One region of the Corynebacterium marinum DSM 44953 genome, then DNA from elsewhere that is predicted to be linked to it. Evidence: riboswitches for the same ligand, from Rfam matches in the RefSeq annotation. Region 1 holds a riboswitch; each other region holds the start of a gene.
What was found. A riboswitch is a leader RNA that binds a small molecule or an ion and turns the genes downstream of it on or off. The one in region 1 is predicted to bind thiamine pyrophosphate.
Positions count from the first base shown of each region.

Region 2: linked by a shared signal. The riboswitch ahead of B840_RS09925 (3-oxoacyl-ACP reductase) and the one ahead of B840_RS06050 (bifunctional hydroxymethylpyrimidine kinase/phosphomethylpyrimidine kinase) in region 1 are both predicted to bind thiamine pyrophosphate.
Region 3: linked by a shared signal. The riboswitch ahead of B840_RS04350 (ECF transporter S component) and the one ahead of B840_RS06050 (bifunctional hydroxymethylpyrimidine kinase/phosphomethylpyrimidine kinase) in region 1 are both predicted to bind thiamine pyrophosphate.

Region 1 covers NZ_CP007790.1:1,255,133-1,264,976, forward strand. Annotated here, with positions in the region: gene B840_RS06020 (DEAD/DEAH box helicase) at 1-1,073, opposite strand, end outside; gene gndA (NADP-dependent phosphogluconate dehydrogenase) at 1,143-2,597, opposite strand; gene B840_RS06030 (PaaI family thioesterase) at 2,698-3,147, shown strand; gene corA (magnesium/cobalt transporter CorA) at 3,155-4,243, opposite strand; gene B840_RS06040 (class I SAM-dependent methyltransferase) at 4,320-4,925, shown strand; gene B840_RS06045 (TIGR01777 family oxidoreductase) at 4,932-5,831, shown strand; partial or broken gene B840_RS06050 (bifunctional hydroxymethylpyrimidine kinase/phosphomethylpyrimidine kinase) at 5,832-7,358, opposite strand; TPP riboswitch at 7,347-7,446, opposite strand; gene pflA (pyruvate formate-lyase-activating protein) at 7,455-8,318, opposite strand; partial or broken gene grcA2 (autonomous glycyl radical cofactor GrcA2) at 8,318-8,872, opposite strand; partial or broken gene B840_RS06065 (pyruvate formate lyase family protein) at 8,852-9,844, opposite strand, start outside.
Region 2 covers NZ_CP007790.1:2,094,045-2,103,888, forward strand. Annotated here, with positions in the region: gene B840_RS09915 (PucR family transcriptional regulator) at 1-443, shown strand, start outside; gene B840_RS09920 (LLM class flavin-dependent oxidoreductase) at 445-1,722, opposite strand; gene B840_RS09925 (3-oxoacyl-ACP reductase) at 1,727-2,503, opposite strand; TPP riboswitch at 2,562-2,658, opposite strand; gene B840_RS09930 (SDR family oxidoreductase) at 2,742-3,626, shown strand; gene B840_RS09935 (MsnO8 family LLM class oxidoreductase) at 3,623-4,585, opposite strand; gene B840_RS09940 (L,D-transpeptidase) at 4,607-5,692, opposite strand; tRNA gene B840_RS09945 (tRNA-Lys) at 6,028-6,100, shown strand; gene B840_RS09950 (glutaminase) at 6,243-7,493, opposite strand; gene B840_RS09955 (LacI family DNA-binding transcriptional regulator) at 7,562-8,662, shown strand; gene uxaC (glucuronate isomerase) at 8,746-9,844, shown strand, end outside.
Region 3 covers NZ_CP007790.1:880,895-890,738, reverse strand. Annotated here, with positions in the region: gene B840_RS04375 (peptide ABC transporter substrate-binding protein) at 1-1,189, opposite strand, end outside; gene B840_RS04370 (FAD-dependent oxidoreductase) at 1,633-3,135, shown strand; gene B840_RS04365 (nucleoside/nucleotide kinase family protein) at 3,154-3,633, opposite strand; gene B840_RS04360 (energy-coupling factor transporter transmembrane component T family protein) at 3,630-4,394, opposite strand; gene B840_RS04355 (ABC transporter ATP-binding protein) at 4,394-5,707, opposite strand; gene B840_RS04350 (ECF transporter S component) at 5,712-6,302, opposite strand; TPP riboswitch at 6,293-6,403, opposite strand; gene B840_RS04345 (DUF2218 domain-containing protein) at 6,414-6,773, opposite strand; gene B840_RS04340 (2-dehydropantoate 2-reductase) at 6,783-7,670, opposite strand; gene B840_RS04335 (DUF808 domain-containing protein) at 7,751-8,692, shown strand; gene B840_RS04330 (metalloregulator ArsR/SmtB family transcription factor) at 8,704-9,387, opposite strand; gene B840_RS04325 (MFS transporter) at 9,443-9,844, shown strand, end outside.

The DNA of each region.
Region 1 (9,844 bases):
ATGGCCTCGACCTCCTTGCGCTGCTCGTCCATGACGAGGGTGACCACGGTGCCGGAGAGGCCGGCGCGTGCCGTGCGGCCGGCGCGGTGGAGGTAGGCCTTGTGCTCGGCGGGCGGGTCGACGTGGACGACCAGGGAGACGTCGTGGATGTCGATGCCCCGCGCGGCGATGTCCGTGGCCACCAGGACGGGGACAGAACCGTCGGAGAAACCGGCGAGAGCGTTGGTGCGGGTGGACTGGCCCTTGTCGCCGTGCAGCCCGGCCGCCTGGACACCTTCGCGGCGCAGCTTCTTCACCTGCCGGTCGACACCGTGCTTGGTGCGCATGAACATGATGGTCTTGCCCTCGCGGGCGCCGATGCGCAGGATGACGTCGCTGCGCTCGTCACGGTCGCCGACCAACAGACGGTGGTGCTCCATCGTGTCCACCGACGCCTCCACCGGTGCGGTCGAGTGCGTCACCGGATCGGTGAGGTAACGGTCGATGAGTTTCTGCACGTCACCGTCCAGGGTGGCGGAGAAGAGCAGACGCTGGCCGCTCTTCGGGGTGCGGTCCATGAGACGGCGGACCTGAGGCAAAAAGCCCATGTCGGCCATCTGGTCGGCCTCGTCCAGCGCGGTGACGGAGACCTCGTCGAAGAAGAGCTTGCCCTGGTCCAGCAGGTCCTGGGCGCGGCCCGGGGTGGCCACCAGCAGGTCCACCGGCGCGGCCAGCGAGCGGATGTGGCGGTTGACGTTCACGCCGCCGACGACGTCGAGGGTGCGCAGGCCGAGGGCGTTGGCGGGGGCGTCGAGACGCTCGCGCACCTGGACGGCCAGCTCGCGGGTCGGGGTGAGGACGAGCGCGCGCGGGTGTCCCGGGCGGCTGACGCCGGACTCGGCCAGGCGCGCCAGCATCGGCAGTCCGAAGGTGAAGGTTTTGCCGGAGCCGGTGGGGCCGCGGCCCAGCACATCCCGGCCGGCCAGCGCATCCGGGATCGCGGCCTCCTGGATGGGGAAAGGCTCGGTGATACCCTGCCGCTGAAGTTCACGCACGATGGGCAGGGGAAGACCGAGGTCCTTGAAAGTTGTCATTGCTGACAGTGTAGTCGCTGCCGGCCGAAACTCCATGGTCGGGACAGGACGGGTGATGCGGCGGAGGCGCTAGGACTCGATCTCGGAGCGGTCGCCGGACCACTGGGTGTGGAAGGTGCCCTCCTTGTCGATGCGCCGGTAGGTGTGCGCTCCGAAGAAGTCGCGCTGGCCCTGGATGATGGCGGCCGGCAGGCGCTCGGCGCGCAGGGAGTCGTAGTAGGACAGCGAAGAGGAGAAGACCGGCACCGGCAGACCCAGCTGGGTGGCGACGATGACGACTTCGCGCCAGGAGTCGATGAGATCCCCGAGCTCGCCCTTGAAGTACGGGTCCAGGAGCAGGGCGGGCAGAGCGGGGTCGTTGTCGTAGGCCTCGACGATGCGGTTGAGGAACTTCGCCCGGATGATGCAGCCGCCGCGCCAGATGGTGGCCAGGTCGCGGGGGTCCACGCCCCAGCCGTACTCGTCGGAGCCTGCCTTGATCTCGTCGAAGCCCTGGGAGTAGGCCACCAGCTTGGAGGCGTAGAGGGCGCGCCGGACGTCCTCGACGAAGCGCTCCTTGTCCAGGTTCAGCTCCTGGAAGGTCTTCAGGGCGCCGGTCGGCAGGTTGCCCTGGGCGGCCTTGCGCTGATCGAGGGAGGAGGACAGGGCGCGGGCGAAGACGGCCTCGCCGATGCCGGTGACCGGTACACCCAGGTCGAGGGCCTCCTTGACCGTCCAGCGGCCGGTGCCCTTCTGGCCGGCGGCGTCGAGGATGACGTCGACGAGCGGCTTGCCGGTCTCGGCGTCGACCTGGCGGAGCACCTCCGCGGTGATCTCGATGAGGTAGGAGTCCAGGTCGCCCCGGTTCCACTCGGCGAAGACGTCGGCGATCTCGGCCGGCTCCATGCCCGCGCCGAAGCGCAGCAGCTGGTAGGCCTCGCCGATGACCTGCATGTCGGCGTACTCGATGCCGTTGTGGACCATCTTGACGAAGTGGCCGGCGCCGTCCGGGCCGATGTGGGTCACACACGGGGTGCCGTCGACGACGGCGGCGATGGACTCCAGCAGCGGGCCCAGGGTCTCCCAGGACTCCTTCGGGCCGCCCGGCATGATCGACGGGCCGTTGAGGGCGCCCTCCTCGCCGCCGGAGATGCCGGCGCCGACGAAGTGGCGGTTGCGCTCGGCCATCTCCTTCTCGCGGCGGATGGTGTCGTTGAACAGCGCGTTGCCTCCGTCGATGATGATGTCGCCGTCCTCCATCGCGTCCGCGAGCTGGCTGATCACGGCGTCCGTGGCTGGGCCGGCCTGGACCATGATGATGGCCTTACGGGGGCGTTCGAGCGAGGCGACGAAATCCTCGATGGTTTCGGAGGCGATGAAGTTGCCGTCCGTGCCGTGCTCGGCGATGAGGGTGCGGGTCTTCTCCGGGGAGCGGTTGTAGACGGCGACGGTGTGTCCGCGGGAGGCGAAGTTGCGGGCGAGGTTGGAACCCATGACTGCGAGTCCGACGACGCCGATCTGGGCGAGATTCTCAGGGGTGTTCATGACTCTGGATTCTACGCACCGAGCCCCGGTTAGGCAGCCATCCGGGGCAAAAGATCACATCTTTCCACTAGTTGCAGGCCCGTGGGTAGGATCTTCCACCATGAGCGGGAAGTCGATCAGGGATCTCGTCGCGGCCGCGGCCGCGACCACCGAGGGCATCGGCGCGGAAGCGTTGGAGCTCGTCAACGCCGGAGTGGGCGGTCTCGACGCCGCCCTGGGTGTCCGCTACACCCGCATCGCCAACGGCCGGGTGGAGGCCGAGGTCGCCGTGGACGAGCGGCACCTCCAGCCGGTCGGGCTGGTCAACGGCGGGGTGTTCTCGGCGCTGGCGGAATCCACTGGTTCCCTGGCCGGCATGGTGGCGGCGGAAGGCCGGGTCGTCGTCGGGGTCAACAACAACACCGACTTCATCGCCTCCGTCCGGGACGGCGTCATCCGGGCGGAGGCAACGCCCGTCCAGGTCGGCGGGCGCACCCAGGTGTGGCAGGTTCTCATGCGCAACGACGGCCGCCTGGTCGCGCGCACCACCTTGCGGACGATGGTGCTCTAGGAGCCGGTCACAGCCAGTTGTTGCGGCGGAACCACCAGAACATCAGCGCCACCAGCAACGCGATGAGCGCCAGGACGATGTAGTAGCCGTACTCGTGCTCCAGCTCGGGCATGTGCTCGAAGTTCATGCCGTAGATGCCCGCGATGAGGGTCGGGGCGGCCGCCATACCGACCACCGCGGAGATGGTGCGCATGTCCGTGTTCTGCTGCATCGTGATCTTCGCCACCGAGGCGTCGATGAGGGCGGTGAGGCGTTCGTCGTAGCCCGCGATCTGGTCCTTCACCGTCATCTCGTGGTCGAGGACGTCCCGGAAGTAGCTGCGCAGCTGCTTACCCAGGATGTCGCGGTTCTCCGCGATGAGTGAACGCAGGGCCGGCGCCAGCGGATCGGTGGAGTGGCGCATCTCCAGGATCTCCCGCTTGTACATGTAGATCTGCTCGATGTTGAAGCGTGATCCGGGGGTGAACACCTCCTCCTCCAGCTCGTCGACCTCGCTCTCCAGCTGTTCGGCGATCCGGCTGTAGTCGTCCACCAGGTGGTCGGCCACCCGCCACGCCAGGGCCGCCGGCCCGAGGGCGACCAGCTCCGGGCTGTGCTCCAGGGCGTCGGAGAGCTCCGGCATCAACGCGCCGTGACGCACGGTGATGATGAAGTCGGGGCCGATGAGCATCTGCACCTCACCGGTGGTGATCACCTCCCGCGAATTGCCTTCGTAGGCGTCCGCCCAGAAATGCACGGAACGCACGACCATGAACAACTGGTCGTCGTAACGCTCCACTTTGGGGCGTTGATGGGCGGTGACCGCATCCTCGACGATGAGCGGGTGAATGCCGAACTCTTCCGCGACCCGCTCCATCTGGTGGGAGTCCGGCTCGTGCAGGCCCAGCCACACGAAACCGTTGCCGTGGTCGCGGACCTCCTGGAGGGCGGAGCTCACGTGGTATTCGCCCGGCCGACGAGTCCCGTCGGTGAAGACGCGGCAGTGCTCGATCGCCCGCTCCAGCGGCACCCGGATGCGCGGTCGTTCCACGGAAGGCCGTTGGTTCCCGTTCTTCCGCGCCAGCGGCGGGAGAGCACGTTCAAAAGGACTGGGCACTGGGGCGGTCTCCCTCCTGGGCCGGGCGGATGGACGTCCATCAGCTTATCCCGCCGGTGTTCCTATACTGGTCTCCATGGCTACCTGGACTGACGTGACCGCGCAGAATCCCGACCACTCGGAGAACTACGCCCGCCGCTGGCAGACGATGATCGACCGCGGCGACGACATCGACGGCGAGGCCCGGCTTGTCGACGCCCTCGTGCCCCGCAACGCCCGCATCCTCGACGCCGGCTGCGGGCAGGGCCGCGTCGGCGGTTACCTCGCGGCGCGGGGCCACGAGGTGACGGGCACGGACATCGACCCGGTGCTCATCTCCCACGCCCGCGAGCTCTACCCGGATGCGGCGTGGGCCGTGGGCGACCTGAGCGCCGACGAGATCCCCGGCGGCGGCTTCGACCTGGTGGTCTCCACCGGCAACGTCATGGGCTTCCTCGCCCTCGACGGCCGCCTGCCCGCCCTGGAGAACATCGCCCGCGCGCTCACACCTGGCGGCCGCTTCGTCGTCGGCTTCGGGGCGGGCCGCGGCTGGGGCTTCGACGACTTCATGGCAACCGCCCGGGAGGCCGGACTCGAGCCGGAGAACGTCTTCGAGTCCTGGGACCTCAAGCCCTTCACGGAGAACTCGCAGTTCCTCGTGGCGATCTTCACCAGACCCTCAACCCCCGCCCACAGAAGGTAACCCCCCATGGCCCCCACCAGAATCATCATCTCCGGCGCGTCCGGACTGATCGGCTCCGCCCTCGCCACGTCGCTGGAGGCTGACGGCGTCGAAGTCGTCAGGCTCGTGCGAAGACAGCCCCGCAACGCCGGCGAAGCGTTCTGGGAGCCAGGGAGCGGCGACCTGGATCCCGGTCTGCTCGCCGGTGCCGACGCGGTCGTCAACCTCAACGGCGCCAGCATCGGGAAACTCCCGTGGACGGGGAAATACCGCCAGGTGCTCCGCTCCTCCCGGCTGGCACCCACCCGCACGCTCGCCGACGCGATCCGCACACTGGGGAAGGACGCGCCGATGCTGGTCTCCGCCTCCGCCGTCGGCATCTACGGCGACCGCCCCGGGGAAACCCTCACGGAAACCAGCGGCCCAGGTGAAGGCTTCCTCGCCCGGCTCTGCGTCGACTGGGAGGCGGAAGCCCTCAAGGCCGGCCCCGAGGCGAAGGTGGCGCTGCTGCGCACCGCGTCCCTGCTGCACCCGGAGGCGGTGCTCAAACCTCTGATTCCCCTCACCCGGTTCGGCCTCAACGGCCCGCTGGGCACCAGCCGTCAGATCTGGCCGTGGATCTCCCTGGAGGACGAGGTTCGCGCGATCCGCCACATCATCGACCACGGCATCACCGGGCCGGTCAACCTCAGCGGCCCGACCCCGGCCAGCGCCCGCGACATCGGTCGGCACCTCGCTGAGCGTCTGCGCCGGCCCTACCTCATCCCCGCGCCGAAGTGGGCGCTGCGGATGGTCCTGGGCCGTGACGCCGCGGAGTCCCTGCTGCTTGCCGACGCCAGGGTGGAACCGGAGGTGCTCACAGGCTCCGGTTTCCAGTTCACGGAGCCGACCGCGCAGTCGGCCATCGACAGCGCGCTCGGGCACTGACTACCAGGCGCGGTCGGCCTGGGCGAAGAACTCCCGCTCGTAGACGCAGGCGTTGAGGTAGGCGGCCATCGCCTGTTCCCGCTCGGCCGGGGAGGCCGCCGCCAGGGCGCGCTCGGTGCGCGCGATGGCGCCGCGCGCGCCCTCGATGAACTCCTCCCCGGAGTAGGTCTGCAGCCATGCGTGGTAGGGGTGCTCCGGATGGTTGTCCCCGGTCAGTTCGAAGCCGATCTCCGCGTAGAGCCAGTAGCAGGGCAGCACCGAGGCGGCCCCCACGGCATAGGGCTCTACGGCGCAGGAGGCGACGAGGAAGTTGGTGTAGGCCAGGGTGACGGGGGAGGGGGCCGTGACGGTGACGCCGTTGGTTCCCAACCAGTCGCGGTGCAGCTGCGCCTCGCCCGCCAGCACCCCCATAGCGCCCTCCGACCAGCCGATCTGCCCCTCCTGGTCGGTGGCGTTGGCGGAGAGCAGCGCCAGCGCCCGGGAGTAGCGGTTGAGGTACTGCGCGTCCTGGTCCAGGTAGAAGGCGAAGTCCCGGTGACGCAGGGTGCCGTCCCGGAGCTCACGGATGAACGTCAGGTCCATGATCTCGTTCCAGACCTCGCCGGTGGCGTCCCACATCGCCTGCGTGTGCGGTCCGGCGGGAGCCAGGTGCGGGGCGGGGGCGGGCACGCTCGGCAGGGTGCCGGTGAGGTGCCGCCACGGGGTGGTGTCCGCCGCGGCCGCCAGGCGGCGGGTGCGGTGGAAGTGGTCGACCGGGCCGTGTCCGCCGCCGACGTCGAGGTCGTCGGCGTGGCGGATGGATTCGTGGAGCCAGCGGGTGGACCACTCGAGGGCCTCGGCCGCGGACTCGCCCGCTGCCATGCGGGTGGCCAGGGCCGCGGACAGGGAACAGCCGGTGCCGTGCGTGTTTGCGGTGTCGATGCGTGCGGTGGGGACGTGGTGGACGGTGCCGTCCGGGTGCACGACCGCGTTGTCGGCGGCCGAGCCCGTCAGGTGCCCGCCCTTGACGATGACGGTGGTGCCCGCGTCCGCGGCCAGTCCCGCGGCCTGGGCGATGGCCTCGTCGAGGTCGCCGGCCATGTCCGTGCCGCAGAGGACCGCCAGCTCCCGCAGGTTCGGGGTGATCACGTCGACCAGGCGGCCGAGTTCGCGGACGCCGGCCTCGGCGTCCTCGTCGAGCAGCCGGTCGCCGGAGCTGGCCACCATGACCGGATCGAGGACGACGTGCCCGGCCGGGCGGGCGGCCAGGGCGTCGCAGACGACCGCGATGGTGTCCACGTCGCCGAGCATGCCGATCTTCACTGCGTCGACGGTGACGTCGTCGAAGACGGCGGCGAGCTGTTCCCGGAGGAACTCGTGGGGCGGGGTGTGCACGGAGCGGACCCCGTGGGTGTTCTGCGCCACCAGCGCGGTGACGGCGGCCATGCCGAAGCCGCCGGCTGCGGCGATGGACTTCAGGTCCGCCTGGACACCCGCGCCTCCCGTCGGATCGGTGCCGGCAATGGACAGAACGCGTGGCTGAGTCACGACAATCCCTTCGCTAGTTCTAGCTAGAGCAGGTTCAATGGGTATGTTCTCAGCACAGCCCTGCAGCCGTGCACCCCAATGTCGTGGAAAAGACTATCAGTAAGTGGTGATCCCGCGGTCGAGGAAGACCCGGCGCGTGTCCTCGAGTGCCCCCGGCGACGGGGGCTTCGTGTCCGCCAGGTGGTAGGGGATGCCCAGCTCGCGCCACTTGTCGGCGCCCATGTTGTGGAAGGGGAGCACTTCCACCCGCTCGACGTTGGGCCAGCGCGCGACGATATCGGCCACCTGCGCCACGTTCTCGGGGTCGTCCGTCAGACCAGGCACCAGGACGAAGCGGACCCACACCGGCTTGCCCAGCCCGGCCAGACGGTCGCCGAAGTCGATCGTCGGCTGCAGGGACTGGCCGGTGACCGTGCGGTAGGTGTCCTCGTTGCCGGACTTGACGTCGAGAAGCACGAGGTCGATGTTGGCCAGGTCCCCGTCGCTGAGACGGGAGCCGAGAAAACCGGAGGTGTCTATGGCCGTGTGGATCCCCGCCTCATGGGCTGCGGCCAGCACCCGCCGGGTGAAGGCGAGCTGGAAGAGCGGTTCGCCGCCGGAGATGGTCAGGCCGCCGCCGGTCGCCCGGAAGACGCGCTGGTAGCGCTTGACGCGCTTGACCACGTCCTCCACCCGCTCCAGGGTGCCGGTGCGCATCTCCATCGTGTCCGGGTTGTGGCAGTACCGGCAGCGCAGCGGGCAACCGCTGAGGAAAAGCGTCATGCGGGTGCCGGGGCCGTCGACCGAGGTGACCATCTCCCAGGAATGGACGAGGGCGACGTCGCCGGTGAGGCGGGCGTCGAGAAGCTCGGGGCGGGTGAGGTCCCCGGCGGTGCCGCCGAGACCGGCGGCGACCCCGCGGGCCTTCTCACCCTGCGACGGGGTGAGATGAACGGCACCGGTCACACCGTCCCCGGCCACTACGCGCCCTGGTGGAAGGTGCGGGAGATGACGTCGCTCTGCTGCTCGCGGGTCAGCTTGACGAAGTTCACCGCGTAGCCGGAGACCCGCACCGTCAGGTTGGGGTAGTTCTCCGGGTTGGCCATCGCGTCCTCGAGCGTGGACTTGTCCAGGACGTTGATGTTGGCGTGGTACAGGCCGGAATCCATGTTGTTCGCGGAGCGGGAGGCCTTCATGTCTGCCATGCGCTCGTCGAAGGTCTTGTTGGACATGCTGGGGGTCTCCTAGTTGTCGTCCATGATGAAACCTGCGTCGAGGATTCCGACGAGGTTGCCGATCTGCTCGACCTTGGTGCGGCCGAGCCCGGAGGGGGTGATGGTGTTGGTCAGCGAAATGCCGTCGAGTGCGTCGTGGTAGTCGAGCTTGCCCACCGACAGCATGGACGCGACCATCCCGTGGGTGTCGGCGCCGTTGCTCGGGTTCGCACCGGGCGAGAACGGGGTGCCCGCGCGGTGGCCGTCGGGGAAATTGCCGGTGGCCTTGCCGTACACCACGTTCGAGGTGATGGTGAGCACCGACTGGGTGGGGATCGCGTCGCGGTAGAGGTGGTTCTCCCTGATCTTCGCCATGACCGTGTGAACGATGGTCGCGGCGATGTCGTCGGCGCGGTCGTCGTCGTTGCCGTAGCGGGGGAACTCGCCCTCGGTGAGGTAGTCGACGACCAGGCCGGTCTCGTCGCGGACCGGGGTGACCTGCGCGTACCGGATGGCGGACAGGGAGTCCGCGACGATCGACAACCCCGCGATGCCGCAGCCCATGGTCCGGATGATGTCCGAGTCGTGCAGTGCCATTTCGATGGCCTCGTAGGCGTACTTGTCGTGGGACCAGTGGATGATGTTGAGCGCCTCGATGTAGGTGCCGATGACCCAGTCGAGCATCAACTCGTACTTCTCCCAGACCTCGTCGAAGTCGAGCGGCCCGTCACCGGTGACGGGGGCGAACGCGCCGGGCAGGGTGACCTGCTTGCCGGTGACCTCGTCCCGGCCGCCGTTGATGGCGTAGAGCAGGGACTTCGCCGCGTTGACGCGGGCGCCGAAGAACTGCATCTGCTTGCCCACCTTCATCGGCGACACGCAGCAGGCGATGGCGGCGTCGTCGCCCCAGCGGTCGCGGATCTGCTTGTCCGACTCGTACTGGATCGAGCTGGTCTCGATGGAGATGGCGGCGCAGAACTCCTTGTAGCCGTCAGGGAGCTGATCGTCCCAGAAGACGGTGATGTTCGGCTCGGGCGCCGGCCCCAGGTTGCGCAGCGTCTGCAGCAGGCGGAAGGACGTTTTGGTCACCTGCGGGCGGCCGTCGTCCATGAACCCGGCGTCGGACCAGGTGGCCCAGTAGGGGTCGCCGGAGAAGATCTGGTCGTAGTCCTCGGTGCGCAGGAAGCGGACGATGCGCAGCTTGATCACCAGGGCGTCGATGATCTCCTGCGCGCCCTCCTCGGTCAGCGTTCCGGCGGCGAGGTCGCGCTCGAAGTAGATGTCGAGGAAGGA
Region 2 (9,844 bases), 840 kb from region 1:
TCCGGGCGGGTGTGGGCACGCTGCTCCCTCTCGCGGATGTGCACCACTCCTTCGGGCAGGCACGCCTGGCGTGGCGCGCCAGCTGGCTCGCCCCCGCCGACCACCAGATCGTGACCACCTGGGACGGCGCCGGCCTGGACGCGACGCTGGCGCGTCTGCCCCTGGAGGACTTCACCCTCGCCGATCTGCCGCCGTCAACGAGAGACCTGCTGGGCACGATCGACTCCCCGCTTCTCCTGGCCACCCTGGAGGCGTACCTCGACGCCGGCGGGGACGCCCAGCGGACTGCGCGCGAGCTGAACATCCACCGCTCGACGCTCTACTACCGGCTGGACAAACTACGCACCGCCGTCCCCGGCGATCTCGCTGACGGGACCCTGCGACGCGACCTGCACACCGGGTTGCGGATGGCACGTCTGGCAGGGCTGGTGCCGCAGCCGTGAGCTACCCGCTCAGGTGCCCCCGCAGCGTGGTGCCGGTGTACTCCGTCCGGAACAGGCCCCGTTCCTGGAGGACGGGGATGACCAGGTCCACGAAGTCCTCGATGCCCGCCGGCAGGGACGGCGGCATGAGGTTGAAGCCGTCCGCGCCACCGCCCTCGATCCAGCGCTGCATCTCGTCGGCGATCTGCTCCGGGGTGCCCACGAAGGTGGCGTGCCCACCACCGGCGGCGAGGTAACCCAGCAGTTCACGCACGGTCGGGTGCGTCGACTCGATGATGCGCAGGATCGTGGCGTACCGCCCCTTCGGGCCGTTGAACTCAGCCAGCGGCGGCAGTTCCGGGACGGGGACGTCGAGTTCCCAACCGGAGGTGTCCTGTCCGATGAAGTAGGACAGGCCCTTCAGGGCGTCCGCCACCGGAAGCAGCCCGTTGAGGGCACGCTGTTTCTCCCGCGCCTCCTCCCCGGTGCGTCCGACGTAGGTGACCAGGCCCGGCATGACCACGAGCTCATCGGGGTCCCGCCCGGCCACCTCGGCGCGGCGGCGCACGTCGAGGCGGTACTCCCGGGCCATCTCGAGATCCCAGGCGACGGCGTAGACGCCTTCGGCGTACTTCGCCGCCAGATTCCGACCCGGCTCCGAGGCCCCGGCCTGGAAGAGCACCGGACGTCCCTGGGGCGGCGCCGGGATGTTGAGCGGCCCCGCGACCGTGAAGAAGTCCCCGGAGTGATCGAGCGTCGACAAGCGGGCGGGGTCGCCCCACCGCGCGGAAGGATCGTTGAGCACCGCATCAGACGGGAACGAGTCCCACAGGCGGTTGAGCACGGAGATGAACTCATCGGCGCGGGCGTAGCGCTCGGCGTGCGGGGGCAGCGCGGGCATCCCGTGGTTGCGTGCCTCGGTGTCGTTCATCGAGGTCACCACGTTGACTCCCGCGCGGCCACCGGAGATGTGGTCCAGGCTGGCCAGGAGACGCGCAGCGTGGAACGGCGGCCAGAATGTGGCGGAGGCGGTGGCCACCAGGCCGATCCGCTCGGTGGCACGGGCCAGGGCGGTCAGCGTGGTCACGGGCTCCAGGAACCACAGCGGGCCGGACCCGACGCCGCCGAGGTCGGCGGACTGTCCGTCGGCGAGGAAGACGGCGTCGAGAAGCCCCCGCTCCGCGACCCGGGCGAGGTGCTCCCAGTACGCGATGTCACCCAGCCTGTGGGAGGAGGAGTCGGACGCGCGCCACGCAGAGGTGTGGTGGCCGGCGGCGAAGGCGAAGAGGTTGAGGTGCACGCCGTCAGTCCTTCACCAGTCCGCCGTCGACGACCAGGTTCTGGCCGGTGACGGCACGCGCCCACGGGGAGGCGAAGAACAGGATCGCGTCGGCGAACTCCTCCGGCGTGGTCACGGACTGCAGTGGTGTCGACGCCGCGATGAGGTCGAACACCTCGTCCGGTGTGGCCGCACTGGCGTCCGTGGTGCGCAGCAGGCCACCGGAGAGCATGTTCACGGTGACGCCCCGGGGCCCGAGGTCCGCGGCGAAGGTGCGGGTCAGGGAGAGCAGTGCGGCCTTGGCGGCGGTGTAGTCGTGGTACGGGACCACCGGGTACTGGAAGAGGTTGGTGCCGATCGTGACCACGCGGCCCGAACCGGACTCGTCGAAACCGGGCAGTGCGGCCTGGATGACGTTGAGGGCGCCCTGGATCGCGCCGGAGAACTGGTTCTCGAAACGTCCGTAGGAGATCTCGTCGGCCTTCGGCCGGGCGTCACCGTCGAAGGAGAAGTCCACGAGGGCATTGTTGACCACGGTGGTCACCGGGGCGTCGAAAACCGCGTGTGCCTGCGCGTACAGCGCCCCGACCTGCCCGCGGTCGCGGACGTCCGCCCGGATGGCGACCGCCCGGCCCGGATGCTCCCGGGCGAGTTCCTCGGCAGCGTGGGCACTGGAGAAGTAGTTGATGATGACCTTCGCGCCCTCGCGCAGGAAGGCCTCCGAGATGGCCCGGCCGAGGCCGCGGGCCCCGCCGGTGACGAGCACGATCTGCTCGGAGAGGGCTGGTGCAGTTGTGGTCATGTGGACGCCTTTCCGGGAAAGGCGAAGGTACCCCGCTGGGCCCCACCGGGGTAGGCCTCGGCGGGGCAGTGGACATTCCCTTCGCCAGCATTAACTGGATCAGGTTCGACGGGTGTGTTCTCAGCTGCCCGCGGGCAGCACCCCGTGTCACGCGGAACTCACCGTAGCAGTCCCCGACACCCCGTCACAGTTTTCGGTAACCTCGGTCACACATCGCCCCGAACTTATAGGAGTGACCATGACCGACATGCGCGACCCCCGCACCCTCCACCCGAAGATCGACCCGCCGAAGCAGACGCAGCCCCACCCTGGCCTGGACGCCGAACTCGAGCCCAAGGGGGACCTGGGCCTGGACACCTACCAGGGCAACGGCCGACTGAAGGGCAGGAAGGCCCTGATCACCGGCGGCGACTCCGGCATCGGTGCCGCCGTGGCCATCGCCTACGCCCGGGAGGGGGCGGACGTCGCCATCGCCTACCTCCCCGAGGAGGAGCCGGACGCGGAGAAGATCATCCAGGCGATCGAGGACGCCGGCCAGAAGGCCCTGGCACTCCCGGGCGACCTGCAGGAGCTCGCCCAGTGCGAGGCCATCGTGGAGAAGACCGTCGAAGCCTTCGGTGGCCTGGACATCCTGGTCAACAACGCCTCCCGACAGATCTGGCACGACGGCATCGGGAACATCCCCGACGATGATTTCGACGCCACCATGAAGTCCAACATCTACAGCTCCTACCGGGTGACCAAGGCCGCCCTCCCCCACCTCAAGCCGGGTTCCTCGATCATCTTCACCTCCTCCATCCAGGCGTACGAGCCCTCCCCCCACCTCCTCGACTACGCCATGACCAAGGCCGCGATGAACAACCTGTCCAAGGGTCTGGCCCAGCAGCTCGCGCCGGAGGGAATCCGCGTCAATGCCGTCGCGCCGGGCCCGGTGTGGACCCCTCTCCAGCCCAGCCACGGCCAGCCGCAGGACAAGATCGAGGGTTTCGGCCAGCATGCTCCCCTGGGCCGGGCGGGCCAGCCCGCCGAACTGGCCGGGGCCTACGTGTTCCTGGCCTCCGACGAGGCGTCCTACGTCATGGGTGAGACCCTCGGTGTGACCGGCGGCTCCCCCACCCCCTAGGAACCGCCCAGCTCCGCCAGCAGCTCCTCCGAGCGGGCCCTGCCCGCCAGGTCGCTCATGCCGCCGGTGACGAGGATTTCCTCGGCGCCGGCGGCGTGGAGAAGCTCCCGGAGCCGCGCCCCGACCTGCGCCGGGGTGCCGTGGACGGCACCCGCCAGGGCCTCCTCGACGCGGCGCCGCTCCCGACTGCTGAGCGAGGCTTCCTCCAGCTGCCCCACGGGAGACAGACCGTCGAAGGACCCGGTGGAGCGGGCCCTCGCCTGCGCCCAGGCCTCGGGGAGGAGCAGGTCGCGGGCAGCCTCAGCTGTGTCGGCGACGGCGATGATGAAGGAGAGGATGATCTGCGGGGCGTCGATGAGCCCGGGCCGGAAGTTCTGCCGGTAGAGCCGGGCGGCGTCGACCTGATTGGGGCCGCCGAGGATCACGCCGAGGCCGAGTTCGGCGGCAAGCAGCACCGAGCGGAAGCCCGCCAGCAGGAACACCGGCGTGGCGCCGTGATTGGCCGGCCGGGCGGTGACCGCCGCCTCGCCGCGCAGATATCCGAGCAGCTCCCGCAGGTCATCAGGGTACCGCTTCTTCAGCTCCGCCACGTCGCCCTGGCGCAGGGCCGCGCGGACGGGCGCGGTGAAACCGAGGGAGGAGCCGATGCCGGCGTCCACACGCGAAGGGAACAGGGCCTCCAGGGTGGCTATCTGCTCCGCGACGATCAGGGGCTGATGATCAGGCAGCATGATGCCCGCGGTGCCGATCCGGATCGATTCCGTGGCGGCCCCCACCGCCGTGGCGAGCATCGCCGGCTGGGATCCCGGCAGCCCGGGGACGGCGTGGTGCTCCGCGACGAGGAAGCGCCGGAACCCCCGCGATTCAGCGGAGCGTGCATGCTCCAGCACGCCCTGGAGCACCTCCGATTCACTGAGCCCGGCGATGGCGTTGGCACGGTCGAGAACAGAAAAGCGCATGCCCCCCACCATGCCACGCGGTCACCAGCTGGAGGTCCCGTCCGCGTTGCCCGCCCGCCAGGTTTTCCAGGGGATGTTCCAGTCGCCGAGGCCGTCGTAGCCGGACAGCACCCCTCCGACGGTGTTGCGCACCTCGACCGGGTCACCGCGTTTGACCACGTCCTGGAACCATGCGGCGGCTTCGGTGGTGACGTTGATGCAGCCGTGCGAGACGTTTCTGCTGCCCTGGTCGCCCACCGACCACGGCGCGGCGTGGACGTAGATGCCGGACCAGGACATCTGCGTCGCGTACTCCACCTCGGTGCGGTAGCCGCCCTGGTCGTAACCCAGACCGAACGTGGTGGAGTCCATGACCATGGACTCCCGCTCGTCGCCGATGATGTAGGTACCGTTCGGGGTGGCCCACTTTTCGGTGCCCAGGGAAACGGGGATGGTGCGCAGGACCTCGCCGTTGCGGTAGACCGTCATCGATTTGGTGGCGTCGTCGACCACCGTGCGCACATCCTCGCCGATGGTGAAGCTCATCCGGTTGTCCTGCGAGCCGTACACTCCCCCGCCGAGGTTCGCGCCGTAGATGTCCGCCCGTACGTCCACCTGCGTGCCGGGGGTCCAGTACTCCTTCGGCCGCCAGCGCAGCTCGGAGTTGTTCAGCCAGTAGAAGGCGCCCTCGACTTCCGGGGACGTGGTGATAGTGATGGCGTCCTGCGCAGCCTGCCGGTCCTTGACTGCGGCGCCGAACCGCAGCGTGACGGTCTGCGCGACGCCGACCGTGGCGCCGTCCAGCGGCGCGAGCGACACACCGGCCGTCGACGCCGGGCTCACCGTGCTGAACGTGGTGGCAGTGGTCCGCCCCGCCCGGTCCTCGGCCTTGATCGTGTACGTGCGGTGGTAACCCAGATCCTCGGCTGTCGACCACTCGCGGCCGTCCGCCGACAGCTCAGAGTCGACGACCTTGCCGTCCTGATTGGTCATCGTGACCTTCTTCAGGCCCTCCGCCGAGGTCACAGTCACCGGCTCGGAGGGATCGACGCCCTTCGCCCCGTCCACCACCGAAACAAGCGGCGGGGCAGGCTCCGACTCCACCACCGGGGACTGCGCCTCACTCACCGGCTCCTGCCCGATCGTGCAGCCTGTCAGCGTTCCCGCTGTGAGAACCGCCGCGACGAACGCAACGAACACTGTCCTGCTCCGCCCGGCAAGGGGGATCCCGACCTTCACGCACAACCTCTTGATCCGGCACAAACCATATCGATGATTTCTTATGTACAACGATCAGGGTAACGCCCCTCCGGCCACCCCACCAATAACTTCGTTCACACCGTTCCAGAAAGTCGCAGAAAAACACCTTCTGACCTGGCGATTTTACTAGCAACACCAAAGCCTGTTATATTTTTCCTCGTTGCCGGGACAGCCCAGAACACAGGGAAGAACGGATGACGAAAGCGCCATTAGCTCAATTGGTAGAGCATCTGACTCTTAATCAGAGGGTTCGGGGTTCGATTCCCTGATGGCGCACAATAAGACCAGGCCCCCGCGGCCTGGTCTTTTTTGTTTGCCGGGAGTAGAGGCGCCACCTGCGAGGCCGCCCCGCCGGGGAATCCGGGGCGGCGGCCTGGCCGGGGTGGGCGGATCATCCGGGCGACGTGAGCGCCGCCACTCAGGTGAGGGCCTCCACCGTGTCCGCGTAGGTCCCGTCGGAGAATTCCAGGTCGGTGACCACGCCTTCGGGGTCGTAGATGGCGCAGGTGAATCCTTTCTCGCGGAGACGGCGCAGGCCCTCCTTGACCATGCGCCGGCCCATGCGGTTGAAGGAGGTGACCCGGGAGACGTCGAGAAGCAGTTCACTCCCGCCCAGTTTGTGCGAGCCCAGCTCGTGGAGGATGTTCTCGGCGGCGGTGAAGTTGATGGTCCCCTGGAGGCGGATGACGGTGGAGTCCCCGTCGCGGGTGATGGACCGGACCCCGGGGACGGAATGATGGTCGGCCGCCATCAGGTGCAGGCCCATCTCCCGGGACAGGCGCTCGAAGATCTTCACGCCCCGGACGGAGTTCCCGCTGGAGTCCAACCGGGGGGAGAACGTGGCGATGCCCAACTGCCCGGGGAGGGTGCCGATGAGCCCTCCCGCCACGCCGGATTTCGCGGGGATGCCCACCCCGGCCATCCAGCGGCCGGCACCGTCGTACATGCCGGAGGAGCTCATCACCGCGAGGGTGCGCCGGCAGACTTCGGAGGTGAGCAGCCGTTCCCCGGTGACGGGTTGGACGCCCCCGGTGGCGAGGGTGGCCGACATGACCGCCAGGTCGCGGGTGGTCACCAGGATGGAGCACTGCCGGGTGTAGCTGAGCACTGCGTCGTGGGCCTCGTCGTGGATGATGCCGTGGCTGCGCAGCATGTGCGCGATGGAGAGGTTGCGGTCGGCGCTGAGTATCTCGGAGTTGCACAGCTCCTCGTCGATGGACAGGTCGCGGCCCGCGAGGCGGGAGAGCAGGTCGCGGATCTTCTCCACGCGGTCGTCGACGCTGGAGTCCTCCCCGTTGATGAGCTGGTTCACGGCGATGGCCCCGGCGTTGATCATGGGGTTGACCGGCCGGTTGTCGTTGTCGTCGAGGGAGAGCTCGTTGAAGGCCTCGCCGGAGGGTTCCAGTCCGACGACCTCGTCGACGGCTTCGGCCCCGAGTTCCTGGAGCGCCAGTGCGTAGATGAAGGGTTTGGAGATCGACTGGATGGTGAATTCCACGTCGCCGTCCCCGGCGGAGTAGACGTGCCCGCTGGTGGTGCAGAGCGCGAGGGCGAGGCGGTTGGGATCTGCGTCGCGGAGCTCGGGGATGTAGTCGGCGGATTGTCCCCCGTCGTCGTCGCGCACGTGGTCGAGAATGTCGGCGAGGTAGTCGGGGATGGGTGGCTGCATGGGCTTCAGCCTACCGGCGGAATTCGCCTCCCCCACGTCATCGCCCGGGGGTGGTTAAGCTCTAGACCATGGCTGACGGCGTGACCATCTACGACATCGCGGAGTTGGCGGGGGTCTCCGCCTCGACGGTGTCGCGGGTCTTCTCCCGGCCGGACCGGGTGAGCTTCCGGACCGCGGAGAAGGTGCGTGCGGCCGCCCGGCAGCTGGGCTACCGCCTGGACGTGGAGACCGGCAGTTCCGGGTCCGCGCAGCGGGCAACCCGGAATCTCGGGCTGGTGGTCGCCGACATCACCAACCCCTTCTTCCAGGAGGTGTTCCGGGGGGCGGAGCACGCCGCACGCCAGGAGGGGATGCTGCTGACCATCGCCGACACCCACGAGTCCGTGCGCCGGGCGAAGGCCGCCGTGGAGCTGCTGATGCCGACGGTGGACGGGCTGCTGCTGGCGTCGACGCGGCTGGCCAACGGCGACATCCAGAAGATCGCGCGCCTGATACCCACGGTGTGCATCAACCGCCCGGTCCCGGGGGTGCCCAGCGTGCTGGTGAACAATTACGAGGGCGCGATCCGGGCCGCCGAGCACCTGGAGAGTCAGGGGGTGCGGTCGATCACCTATCTCGCGGGCCCGACCGACTCGTGGGCGGACGCCTCGCGCTGGCGGGGGCTTCTCGACGCCGTCGACCCCCATGCCCTCAGCACGGACCGGAACATGACAGCCGTCGTCGATCCGGCACCGGTGCCGTTCACCCGCAGCGCCCCGCTTTCGCCGGAGACCGTCGCCCGCCTGTCGCGGTTGACGGTGCGCCAGCAGCGGGTCGAGGAACCGACCACGGTGGGCGGGCGGCGCGCTTTCGAGCTGTGGCGCAAGAATCCGACGGATGCCGTCATCTGCTTCAACGATCTGGTGGCCATCGGTTTCCTCGATCAGGCCCGGCGGGCGGGGGTGGACGTCCCGGGCGACGTGGCGGTGGTCGGCTGCGACAACACCGAGGTCACCTCCCTCGTGCATCCCGGGCTGACGACGATCGCCGGCCCCCTCCGGTCGATGGGGCGCGTCGCCGCAGCCAACCTCATGGCCGTGATCCGCGGGCTGAAGGGGCCGTCGGCGCAGCCCCGGGTGCTGCCCACGCGCCTCATCGTCCGCGCCTCCAGCTTGCACGTGAGGGAGTGAGGCCCGCCTGACCTGCGGATAAGTGTGAGGAAACTATCTGCAACTCGTTGTCCATGGGGCGGGCCGACGAGTGGAATGAGGTCATGAGTACCTCACACGCTGCGCACCCGGACCGGCTTCTGCCGGTGGATCCCGGCACCCGGTCCATCGCACGTAGGCTGCTTGCCCACGTCGAGGATCTTCCCGTCATTTCCCCGCACGGCCACCTCGACCCGGCCATGTTCGTCCACGACGAACCCTTCTCCGACCCCACCTCCCTGCTGATCACCCCGGACCACTACGTGACGCGGGTCCTGCACTCCGCGGGCGTCGATCTGGCCGACCTCGGCGTCGGCGGGTCGGACGCCGACAAGCAGGCGGCGTGGCGGATCTTCGTCCGCAACTGGCCCCTTTTCGCGGGCACCGCGTCGGGTTACTGGCTGGAGCAGGAGTTCGAGCACGTCTTCGGCATCAACCCCGACCGGCTGGCCGACGGCGGCGCAGACACTGCGGACGAGATCTGGGCTGAGTTGTCCGAGGTCCTCGACCGCCCGGATTTCCGCCCGCGCGCCCTCGCCGAGTCCTTCGGCCTGGAGGTGCTGGCCACCACGGACGACCCGCTGGACGACCTCGCCCACCACAAGATGCTGGCCGAGGACCCGGACTTCAGCCCGCGGGTGCTGCCCACGTTCCGGCCCGACGCCTACACCAAGATGTACAACGCGGGGTTCGGGGAGAACGTCGAGAAGCTCATCGACGTCGCGGGCGAAGGCCTGACCGGCTACGCCGGGTACCTGCGGGCCCTGCGCAACCGGCGCCAGTACTTCATCGAGCACGGTGCGACCAGCGCGGACCACGGAACCCACAACGCAGATTCCCGGCCGCTGGACGACGCGGAGGCGCAGCGCATCCTCGACAAGGGCCGCGCCGGCACCGCCACCCGCGCGGAGGCCCTGGCGTTCGAGGCGAACATGACCTACCGCTTCGCGGAAATGAGCCAGGAGGACCACCTGGTGATGACGCTCCACCCGGGCGTGCACCGCAACCACTCGGCCTCCGCCTTCGAGCGTTTCGGCGCCGACACCGGCCACGATATCCCCTTCAGCCTGGACTACACCGCCGGGCTGCAGCCCCTGCTCAGCGACTTCGGCGAGAACCCCGACTTCCATTTCGTCCTGTTCACCATGGACGAGACCGTCTTCT
Region 3 (9,844 bases), 370 kb from region 1:
TGCGGATGGAGTTCGTCACGGCGTCGACCCAGGCCTGGTGGCCGCCGTCGGAGTTGTAGGAGAGGGTGAACTCGCCGGTGAACGGGGCGATTTCATCGGCCTGGGCCCACAGCTCACGGGCCCGCTCGGCGTCGTAGTTCAGGACCTCGTTGCCCGGGATCTCACCGTCGTAGCCCGGCAGGACCGGAGAGGTGAAGTCGGTGGCCGGCGTGCGGGTGCCCTGGAAGATCGCGTCGGTGATCTCCTCGCGGTTGATGGCGTGGGAGATGGCCTGCCGGCGCAGCTTGCCCTCCTCGCCACCCCAGTGGTCAAGGCTCTCCGGGATGGTGAAGGACTGGAAGACGGCGGAGGGCTCGTTCACGGCACGGTCGCCGAGCTCGTCCTGGAAGGTGGAGAACGCGGTGTCGGGGATGGCGTCCAGGGTGTCCAGGTTGCCGGCCAGGAGGTCGTTGTAGGCGGCGTCCTGCTGCGCGTAGAAGACGAACTTGATGCCGTCGTTCTGCGGGGTGCGCTCACCCTGGTAGTTCTCGTCGGGGACGACCGTGGCGTCCTGGTTGTGGTTCCACTCGGCCAGCTTGTAGGGGCCGTTTCCGTTCGGGTTTTCGCCGAAGGCTGCCTCATCCTCGCGCGCCTCGTCCGGCAGGGGGTAGAAGGCGGAGTAGCCCAGCCGCATCGGGAAGTCTGCCTCGGGCTGGTTGAGCTCAATGGTGAAGGTCTTGTCGTCGACGACCTGCAGGCCCTCCATGGATTCCGCGCCCTCCTCGTAGCCGAGGATCGGCTCGAAGAAGTAGGCCGAGAGGTGGGAGCTCTTGACCGCGTGGTTCCAGGTGTCCACGAAATGCTGGGCGGTGATCTCGGTGCCGTCGGAGAAGGTCCAGCCGTCCTTCAGGGTGACGCGGTAGCCCTTCTCCCCCTCCGGCTCGATGGACTCCGCCATCTCGTTGTGGATCTCACCTTCCGCGTCGTAGTAGACGAGGCCGGAGTAGATCAGGTCGACGATGTTGCCGCCGCCGACCTCGTTGGTATTCGAGGGGATGAGCGGGTTCTGCGGCTCGGTGCCGTTTGCGAGGACGTAGTTTCCGCCGCCGTCACCGCCCGAGGCCCCATCGCCGGAATCGGAGCACGACACGAGCCCGAACGCCAGGGTGGTGGTGGCGAGCAGGCTGATCGTCTTCTTAGTGAGCGCCATAGGTGGAACCTCCAGATCAAGGGTCATACGATTCAGGTTGCACTCAGCCTACTCGGTGACATGCAACACAGAAAGTCTGCGGAGCGGGAGGGGTCACATAGTTTTCACCTCCAAACTTAATAGGAAATATCTTTAGTCCTGCTCGGCGGGACTTCTCCCACCACCCTGCCTACCCTCAGCCACCCCCGCCCGGAGGCCCGCCCGCGGCAAGGGGGGCCGGTTCCGCGGCATCAACCCCCTCCCCAAGGGGGCGCTCCGCGAGTACGCTCAAAGCCGGGATTTATGTGACTGCCATCACCTACTGGGGGCCCGGGGCGGAACCGCCCGGCCGACACGGACCGCCACAGGGCACGAACCGACAACGAGGACACTGACATGAACGCTGACGTGCACCCGGACCGGACCCGGACCCGCCCCTCCATCTGCCTGTCAGGTGAGGGGAAATGAACAGCCCACTGTGGCGGGATGACGCACCCACCTACCCCACTTCCCCGCTCCCGACCGACCGCCGGGTGGACCTCGCGGTCGTCGGGGCAGGTTTCACCGGGCTGATCGCCGCCCTCCTCGCCGCCCGGGAGGGACTCAGTGTCGCGGTTCTCGAAGCCCGCACCGTCGGCGCAGGCGCCAGCGGGGCGACCACGGCCAAAGCGACCGTGCTGCAGGGCACAAGGCTGTCGACTCTGGCGCAGACCCACAGCCGGGAACTCGCAGCGGATTATCTGCAGGCAAACCAGGCCGGGCTCAACTGGCTGCGGGATTTCTGCCGGGAGCAGGGGGTGAGCACGCAGGCCGCCACCGCCGTGACTTTCGCGGCCACCGACAGCGGTATCGAGAACGTGGAGGCAGAGCACCAGACGGCGCAGGCGCTGGGCCTGCCCACTGTCCTCCATGACAGCCTCCCGGCCCCCTTCCCCGTCCACGCAGCCGTCGAACTACCCGGCCAGCTCCAGCTCAACCCCACCCACCTGCTGGCCGCCCTGGTCAGGGCGGTGAACTTAGCCGGGGGCACCGTCACGGAGCACGTCCGGGTCACCGGCGTCCGGGCGGACACGGACCGGGTCCGCCTGACCACCTCCCTGGGCCCGCTGACGGCCCGGCAGGCCGTGCTCGCCACGGCCACCCCGATCACGGACAAACGGGCCACAACCATGGAGCTGGTTCCACAGCGTTCCTACCTCTGCGCCTTCGACCCCGACCCAGCCGTGGAGATCCCCGAGGGGATGTGGATCTCCGCGGAGTCACCGACCATCTCACTGCGCACCTACACCGACGGGGACAGAACCAGGCTTCTGGTGGGCGGCCAGGGGCACCGGACGGGCGATTTCCGCCCCACAGCTGAACACGTCGACACGCTCACCGAATGGACGATGCGGCATTTCCCCGGCGCGCGCCGCACCCACGCCTGGTCGGCGCAGGACTATCACCCCGTCGGGATGGTCCCCCACGTGGAGACCCTCCACTGGGGCGGGGGCCGGGTCCTGTTCGCCGGCGGGTACAGCAAGTGGGGGCTGGCGGCGGCTCCCGCAGCGGCGCTGCAGCTCGCCGATCTCCTCCAGGGCCGCCCTCCGCAGCTCACGTTCGGCAGTCCCTCCGTGTCCGGAACGTTGAAGACCACATTGTCCAGGCAGGCCTCCGCCCCTGTCTCCGAAATCCGTAATCTGGCGCGCACCCTCACCGGGTCGGGCGGCCACCGGGGTGACGCCCCGGATGATTCGACCGCCGAGGACAACGGCGCGGCGGTCTTCCGGGAGGGAATTCATCCGGTCGGCGAGGCTTTCGTGGACGGGCGGACCTGCCGCGTCTCACTGGTCTGTCCGCATATGGGCGGGACGTTGGCCTGGAACGGGGCGGAAGAGTCCTGGGACTGCCCCCTGCACGGCTCCCGTTTCACCGCCGGCGGCCGTCTCCTCGAAGGGCCGGCCGTGAAAGATCTCAAACGGCACTGACCGCGGGGTTCCGGGCGGTCACCACTCCAACTCGAAATCCACCGGGACCCGGCCGTGGGCGCTGAAATGCTGATCCTCCTGACGGGCCCACATATCCCAATAAGGTGCGTATCCGGTGTCCCGGGTGAGCGCGCGGGTGCGGCGCACCTGGGCGGGTGCGTTGATGCGCACGGTCAGCACCTCGCCGAGAGCTCCGGCCGCGGCGACCGACGCCTCCGTGACCGACCCGACCCCCTCGACGATCAGGGACTCCCCCGGATCCAGCGGCACCCAGTCCGCGGGCGCCCCGCTCACCCAGTCCCAGCGCCGGTAACCGGGACTGGTCGGGTGCAGGACGTCATCGGCGACCATGCGGGAGGCGGCGGACAGACCCGACCATCCCGGGTAGAAGTCGTCCAGATGGACCACCCGGAGCCCGGTGCGCCGGGCCACCGCCGCGGCGAAGGTCGTCTTCCCCGCCCCGGACGGGCCGTCGACAAGCACCGTCAGCCTGCTCATGCCACACCCAGGAAACGGAAGCTCCCGAGCGCCACCGCCACGGCGACCGCAGAGACCGACGCCAGCAGGCACACCGCCAGGACCGCGAAGTCCCGGGCGTGCAGCCGGGATTCCCGGGCCCAGGTGCGGCCGTGGTCGGCGACCCGGCCGAAACCGCGGGCCTCCATCGCGGTGGCCAGTTTCGAGCCGCGCCGCAGCGAGAGCACGAGGAGACCGAAGGCGAGCGTCAGCCCGTAGCGGATCCGCCCCTGGTCGGCGATACCGCGGGAACGTCGCGCGCGGCGCATCGACGCCAGGTCGTCCTGGAACAGGGAGATCAGCCGGGAGGCCGCCACCGCCCCCAGGACGAAACGCTCGGGCAGCCGCAGAACCTGGGCCAGGCCGTCGCCGAGGTCCGTCGGGTCCACCCCCTCGGAGAGCACGATGACCGGCAGGCCGACCGCCAGGACACGCACGAAGATCGCCGCCGCCAGGGACAGGGAGTTGTCCGTCACGTGGACCATGAGGAACTGGAAGTACGTCTCCCCCTCCGGCCGTCCGTAGAGCGCCATGGGGATGGCGGCCAGGGGCGCGGCGAGGAGGACCGGCCAACCGCGGCGCACCAGCCGGAACCAGCCCACGCCGCACAGCGGGGCGGCCAGGAGAGTGAAGCCCAGCGCCGCCGCCGCGGAGACGAGGTCCACCGACAGCAGCAGCGGGGTGGTCAGCAGGATGAGCCCGAGGATGCGGGTGACGGGGTTGATGCCCTCGAGGACGTTGATCATGTCAGCGCCACCTCGTGGTCGCCCAGCGCGTGCAGGTAGAGCTCGTCGTGGGTGATCGACACGACCGTCACCCCCTGGTCGGTGAGCTCCCGGATGAGTCCGACCAGCTCGACGAAGGTACGGGCGTCCTGGCCGAAGGTCGGCTCGTCCAGGACGAGCAGGCCCGGGGTGTTCACCAGCGCTGTGGCCACCGACAGGCGGCGCTTCTCGCCGCCCGAAAGGGTGAAGGGGTTGGCGGCCGACAGATGGTCCAGGCGCAGGCGGGTGAGCAAGTCGTCGATGCGCGCCTGCGCTCCGCCGGACACTGCCATCTCCTCCCCGACGGTGCGCGCGACGAACTGGTGCTCCGGGTCCTGGAACACGAAGCCCACCCGGTCGGCGAGCTGTCTTGAGGACCAGCGGTGCGGCGGGGTGCGCAGCCCCCGGGCCAGGTGATCCGAATAGGTCAGGGCGCCGCCCTTCGGTTCCGTCAACCCGGCGAGCGTGAGCGCCAACGTCGACTTGCCCACGCCGTTGGGGCCGGTGATGACGGTGGAGGAGCCCTCGCTCAGCCGCAGCGAACGCGGCGGACCCCACTCGGGAAGGAGGTCACGGGCTTCGACGGCCACGGGTGCCCCAGCCGGCACCCCACGGGCGGCGGGCAGCGCCGGCGGGGCGGGGAGATCCTCCTCGCGCACCTCCGACAGCCCCTCCGGGGAGAGGTGGAGGAAACGGTCGACGATGCCGCTCCACAGGCGGGGGCGGTGCTCGGCGACGATGAGGGCGGCGTCAGTCTCCGCCGCGATCCGGGCGACCGCCCCGACGATCTCCCGCTGGCCCGCCGGGTCGAGGTTCGCGGTCGGCTCATCGAGCAGGATGAGGTCCGCGCCCATGGCCATGACGCCGGCCAGCGCCAGCCGTTGTTTCTGCCCGCCCGACAGGTGCCGGGTCGGGTGGTCCAGCGGCAGGTTCAACCCCACCAGCTCCAGCGCGCGACGAACCCGCGGCCAGATCTCCTCGCGCGGCACCCGCAGGTTCTCGCACCCGAAGGCGACGTCGTCTCCCACGCGAGAGGCGATGACCTGGGAGTCCGGGTCCTGCAGCACCATGCCCACGGTTCCGGCGACGGTGAGGGAACCGGCCATTTCCCCGTCCTCCTCCCCGCCGAGGACGCCGGCGAGGGCGGCGAGCAGGGTGGACTTCCCGGCACCGGAGTCCCCGGTGAGCAGGATCCGCTCCCCCCGCTCCACGCGCAGGTCGATGCCGCGGATCGCCGGGGCCACCCGGGAGGCGTGCCGCCAGCCCAGGCCCCGGGCGTCAATGACGGCCACGCCGTTACACCCGCTTTCGGCCCGCGGCGAAACGGTCGAGGGCACCCGTCCCGGCCAGGGCGCGCACCAGCCAGTGGCCGAGCACGCCGGCCAGGACCGCACCGGAGATGAGCAGACACGTGAGGTAGATCGAGTTGAAGGCCAGGGACTTCGCCAGGTTCGCGCTGGTGAACAGCTCCAGGACGAAAGCGCCGAGGGCCGCTCCCATGCCCGCCAGCACCGCGACGGGCAGGGTGAAGCGGCGGTAGGCGAAGGCGAGGAAGATGAGCTCCGCCCCCAAGCCCTGCGCGATACCCGAGTAGATGGTGCCGATCCCCCACTGGTTGCCCAGCAGCGCCGACACGATCGCGGCGAGCAGCTCCACGTAGAGGGCGGCTCCCGGCTTACGGATGACCAGCCCGCCGACGACGCCGCCCAGCAGCCACGTGCCCGCAGCGAGGCCGCCCAGCCCGGGGGTCAGGGTGTCCATGGCGGTGAACCAGGCGTAACCGAAGGAGTTCCACACCCAGAAGATGAGGCCGACGGCCACTCCCAGGACGGAGGCGATGATGATGTCGATGACGCGCCATGACGAACGCGTGCGCGAAGTTTTCACAATAATCTCCCTAGCGCCGGTACTAACCGGATCAGGTTCGACGGTTCGCCGTTTGTCGGCGTCTCAGCCCGGATTCGCACCGGGTACCCGTGACTGGATGTTGGTGGAACACTATCCTAGCGCCCCGGGTTCCCCGTCCCGGTCAGCGACCCAGCGGGTGCCGTCCTGTCCCCCGGTCCGCTTCCACGCGACCTCCAGACCGGTCCCCCGGGCGATCTCGGCCAGGCCCCCGCCAATCATGGCCTCGAACTGGTCGAGTTCCTCGGCCGGGCACTCCAGCTGGAGGAGCAGGACACCGTCCCCGGCGATCATGGCCACCTCGCCTTCGTGCCCCCAGGTGAACAGCATGTGCCCCCGCCCGGACCCGCTGTCCCACTCCGTGTGCGCGGCGTGGGTGAATCGGCCGGCCAGCAGACGTGCGTAGCGGCCCGGGCGATCGCACCTGACCCGGGCTGTGGATGAAGCAGTCATGCCCTCACGCTACCCCAGCAGCCTGAGCACGAGGTCGTGCAGCCGGACGTCGACGCCGTTCCGGGCGGCGAGACGGCAGATGGCGCCCACCTGGGCGTCCAGCTCGTGGCGGGTGGCGGGCCGGCCCGCCGCCAGGTCGCGCTGCATGGAACTGGTGGCATCCGCCGGCATGCGGTCGGCGAAGGCGAGGGTGCGGTCCACGGCGTCGTCGGACAGCGGCACCCCGGCCGCCCGGCCGGTGGCGTGGACCTCCCGCATGAGCGCCTCCAACGTCGGTCGGAGCCGGGTCCGCAGCTCGCCGAGCGGGCTGCCGGCCAGGGCCCCGAGCGCACCCGTCGTGGTCACGTACATCGCCTTCTCCCACACATCCACGAAGATGTCCCCGCGGACGACAGCGTCCACGCCCGCCTCCCGCAGCGCCGCCGCGAAGGCGTCGACGGTGCCGTTCGGGCTGCCGTCCCATGTTCCCGTCGTGTGGGAGATCGGACCGCCGTGGAACTCGACTTTCCCGGGGCCGGTGTGGTGGAAATAACCGCGCACCACCCCGGGCAGGGTGCGTGCGGCGCCCACGACCTCCGCGACCCGCGCGGGCACCTCGACCGAGTTCTGGGTGACGGCGACCATCGAGGTGCCGGGAAGCCCTTCGAGCAGCGACGCCATATCAGTCCCGGCGGAGGCCTTGACCGCCAGCAGCGCGACGTCCGGCGCCCCTGCCTCGCGGAGCGTCCCGACGGCGCGCACCGCAATCGGCTCCTGGCCGTTGAGACGCAGCCCCTCGGAGCGCAGGACCTGCAGTGTTTCGCCCCGCGCAACGAACACGACGTCATGACCCGCCTGAACCAGGTTCCCGCCGAACCAGCCCCCGACGGCGCCCGCTCCGATGACTGCGATTTTCATGCGACCAGCCTACGCGCGCACCGCGGGCGGGAGGACTACACTGCATCTCATCCAGACCCGCAGACAGAAAGGTCACAACAATGGCCGGTGGCCTCATTGCCCTGCTTGACGACGTCGCCCTCATCGCCCGGGCAGCCGCCGCCAGCGTCGACGACGTCGCCGCCGCCGCCGGCAAGACCTCCCTCAAGGCGGCCGGAGTGGTGGTCGATGACGCGGCGGTGACCCCGCGCTACGTCACCGGCGCCACACCCGCCCGGGAGCTGCCGATGATCTGGCGCATCACCAAGGGATCGTTGATCAACAAACTGGTCATCATCCTGCCGATCGCGCTGCTCCTGTCGTGGATCGCCCCCTGGGCGCTCACCCCGATTCTCATGATCGGCGGCACGTACCTGTGCTTCGAGGGCGCGGAGAAGGTCCTGGCCAAGGTGCTGGGCCACGGCAGCCACGACAAGCCCGTCAAGGATAAATCCCCCCTCGCGGAGGACCAGCTGGTCAAGGGCGCCATCATGACCGACCTGATCCTGTCGGCGGAGATCATGGTCATCTCCCTCAACGAGGTCTCCGACCAGCCGATGATCTTCCGCGCCGCGGTCCTCGTGGTCGTGGCCATCGGCATCACCGCCCTCGTCTACGGCGCGGTCGCGCTGCTGGTGAAGATGGACGACATCGGCCTGCACATGGTCTCCCGGGGCGGCCCCGGGGCAGGTTTCGGCCGGGGTCTCGTCTCCGCCATGCCTAAGGTCCTCACCGCGATCTCGGTCATCGGCACCTTCGCCATGCTCTGGGTCGGCGGGCACATCATCATCGCGGGCCTGGCGGAGTTCGGCCTCACCTGGTTCTACGACACCATCCACGGCATGGAGGTCGCCGTCGGCGGCGGATTCATCGGCTGGCTGGTCAACACGTTCTTCGCCCTGGTCTTCGGCCTGGTGTGGGGCACCGTCGTGGCCTTCGTCGTCGAGGGCGCCACCCGGCTCACCCGCCGGGCGACCGGAAAGCCGGCGGCTGCGGCGCACTGACGCCCGGCCGGCTACTCCGTGACGGCACGTCCCGCCTCACGCCAGCCGGGATAGCCGCCCTCCATGCGCAGCGCCGAGAATCCGGCTTCACGTAGCCGGGCGACGGCATGCGCCGACATGACGCAGTACGGGCCGCGGCAGTAGGCGACGATGTCGCGGTCCGCGGGCAGTTCGGACATCCGGGAATCCAGTTCCGACAGCGGGATGTTGACGGCCCCCACCGCGTGGCCGGCGTCGAATTCGGAGGAGGGGCGGACGTCGACGAGCAGGGCCTCGCCCGTTTCCCGCAACCGATCGAACTCCTCGAAGGAGATCGCCCGGGCTCCGTCCACCTCGGTGAAGAACGCGTCCGCGAGATCCGCGATCTCCCGGATGTGGCGCTCCGCCAGACCGGTGAGTGTGAGGTAGGCGGTGGCCACCTCACTGTCCGCGATCCGGTAGACCCGCAGGTTCCCCTCCGCGCGGCGGGCGACCAGGCCGACGGCCGCCAGAATCTGGAGGTGGCGGGAAGTGTTCGCCACGGTGGCGGCGACCTGCCCGGCGAGGGATTCCACCGTCCTTTCGCCTTGCAGCAGCACGTCGACGATCTCGACCCGTTTGGCGTTCCCGAGCGCGGCCCCGACGCGGGCCAGGTGAGTGAAGATCTCGTCTTTGAAGGCGCGTCCGTCCAGCGGTTCCCGCGATTGGGATGTCATGTCCCCGAGTGTACTATTCAATGAATTAGTTGAATTGCCTTCATCGGGAGCACCAGTGACCTCATCCGCACACCCCTCCGGCCCGAGACTGGGCCTCCGCGAGAACGCCCCCCAGTTCGCGCTGCTCGTGGCCGTCAACGCCCTGGTCGGCGGCATGGTCGGCCAGCAGCAGACCACCCTCCCGCTGCTCGCCGAGCAGGTATTCGGCCTCGCCGGCTACTCCTTCGTCTTCGCCTACGTGGCGGTGTTCGGCATCGCCAAGGCGGCTTCCAACTATGTGGCGGGCATCTTCTCCGACCGCTACGGACGCAAACCGGTGCTTCTGGCCGGCTGGCTCTTCGGTTTGCCGGTACCCCTGCTGATCATGTGGGCACCATCCTGGGAATGGATCATCCTGGCCAACCTGTTCCTCGGCATCAACCAGGGCCTGGCCTGGTCGACCACGGTCACCATGAAG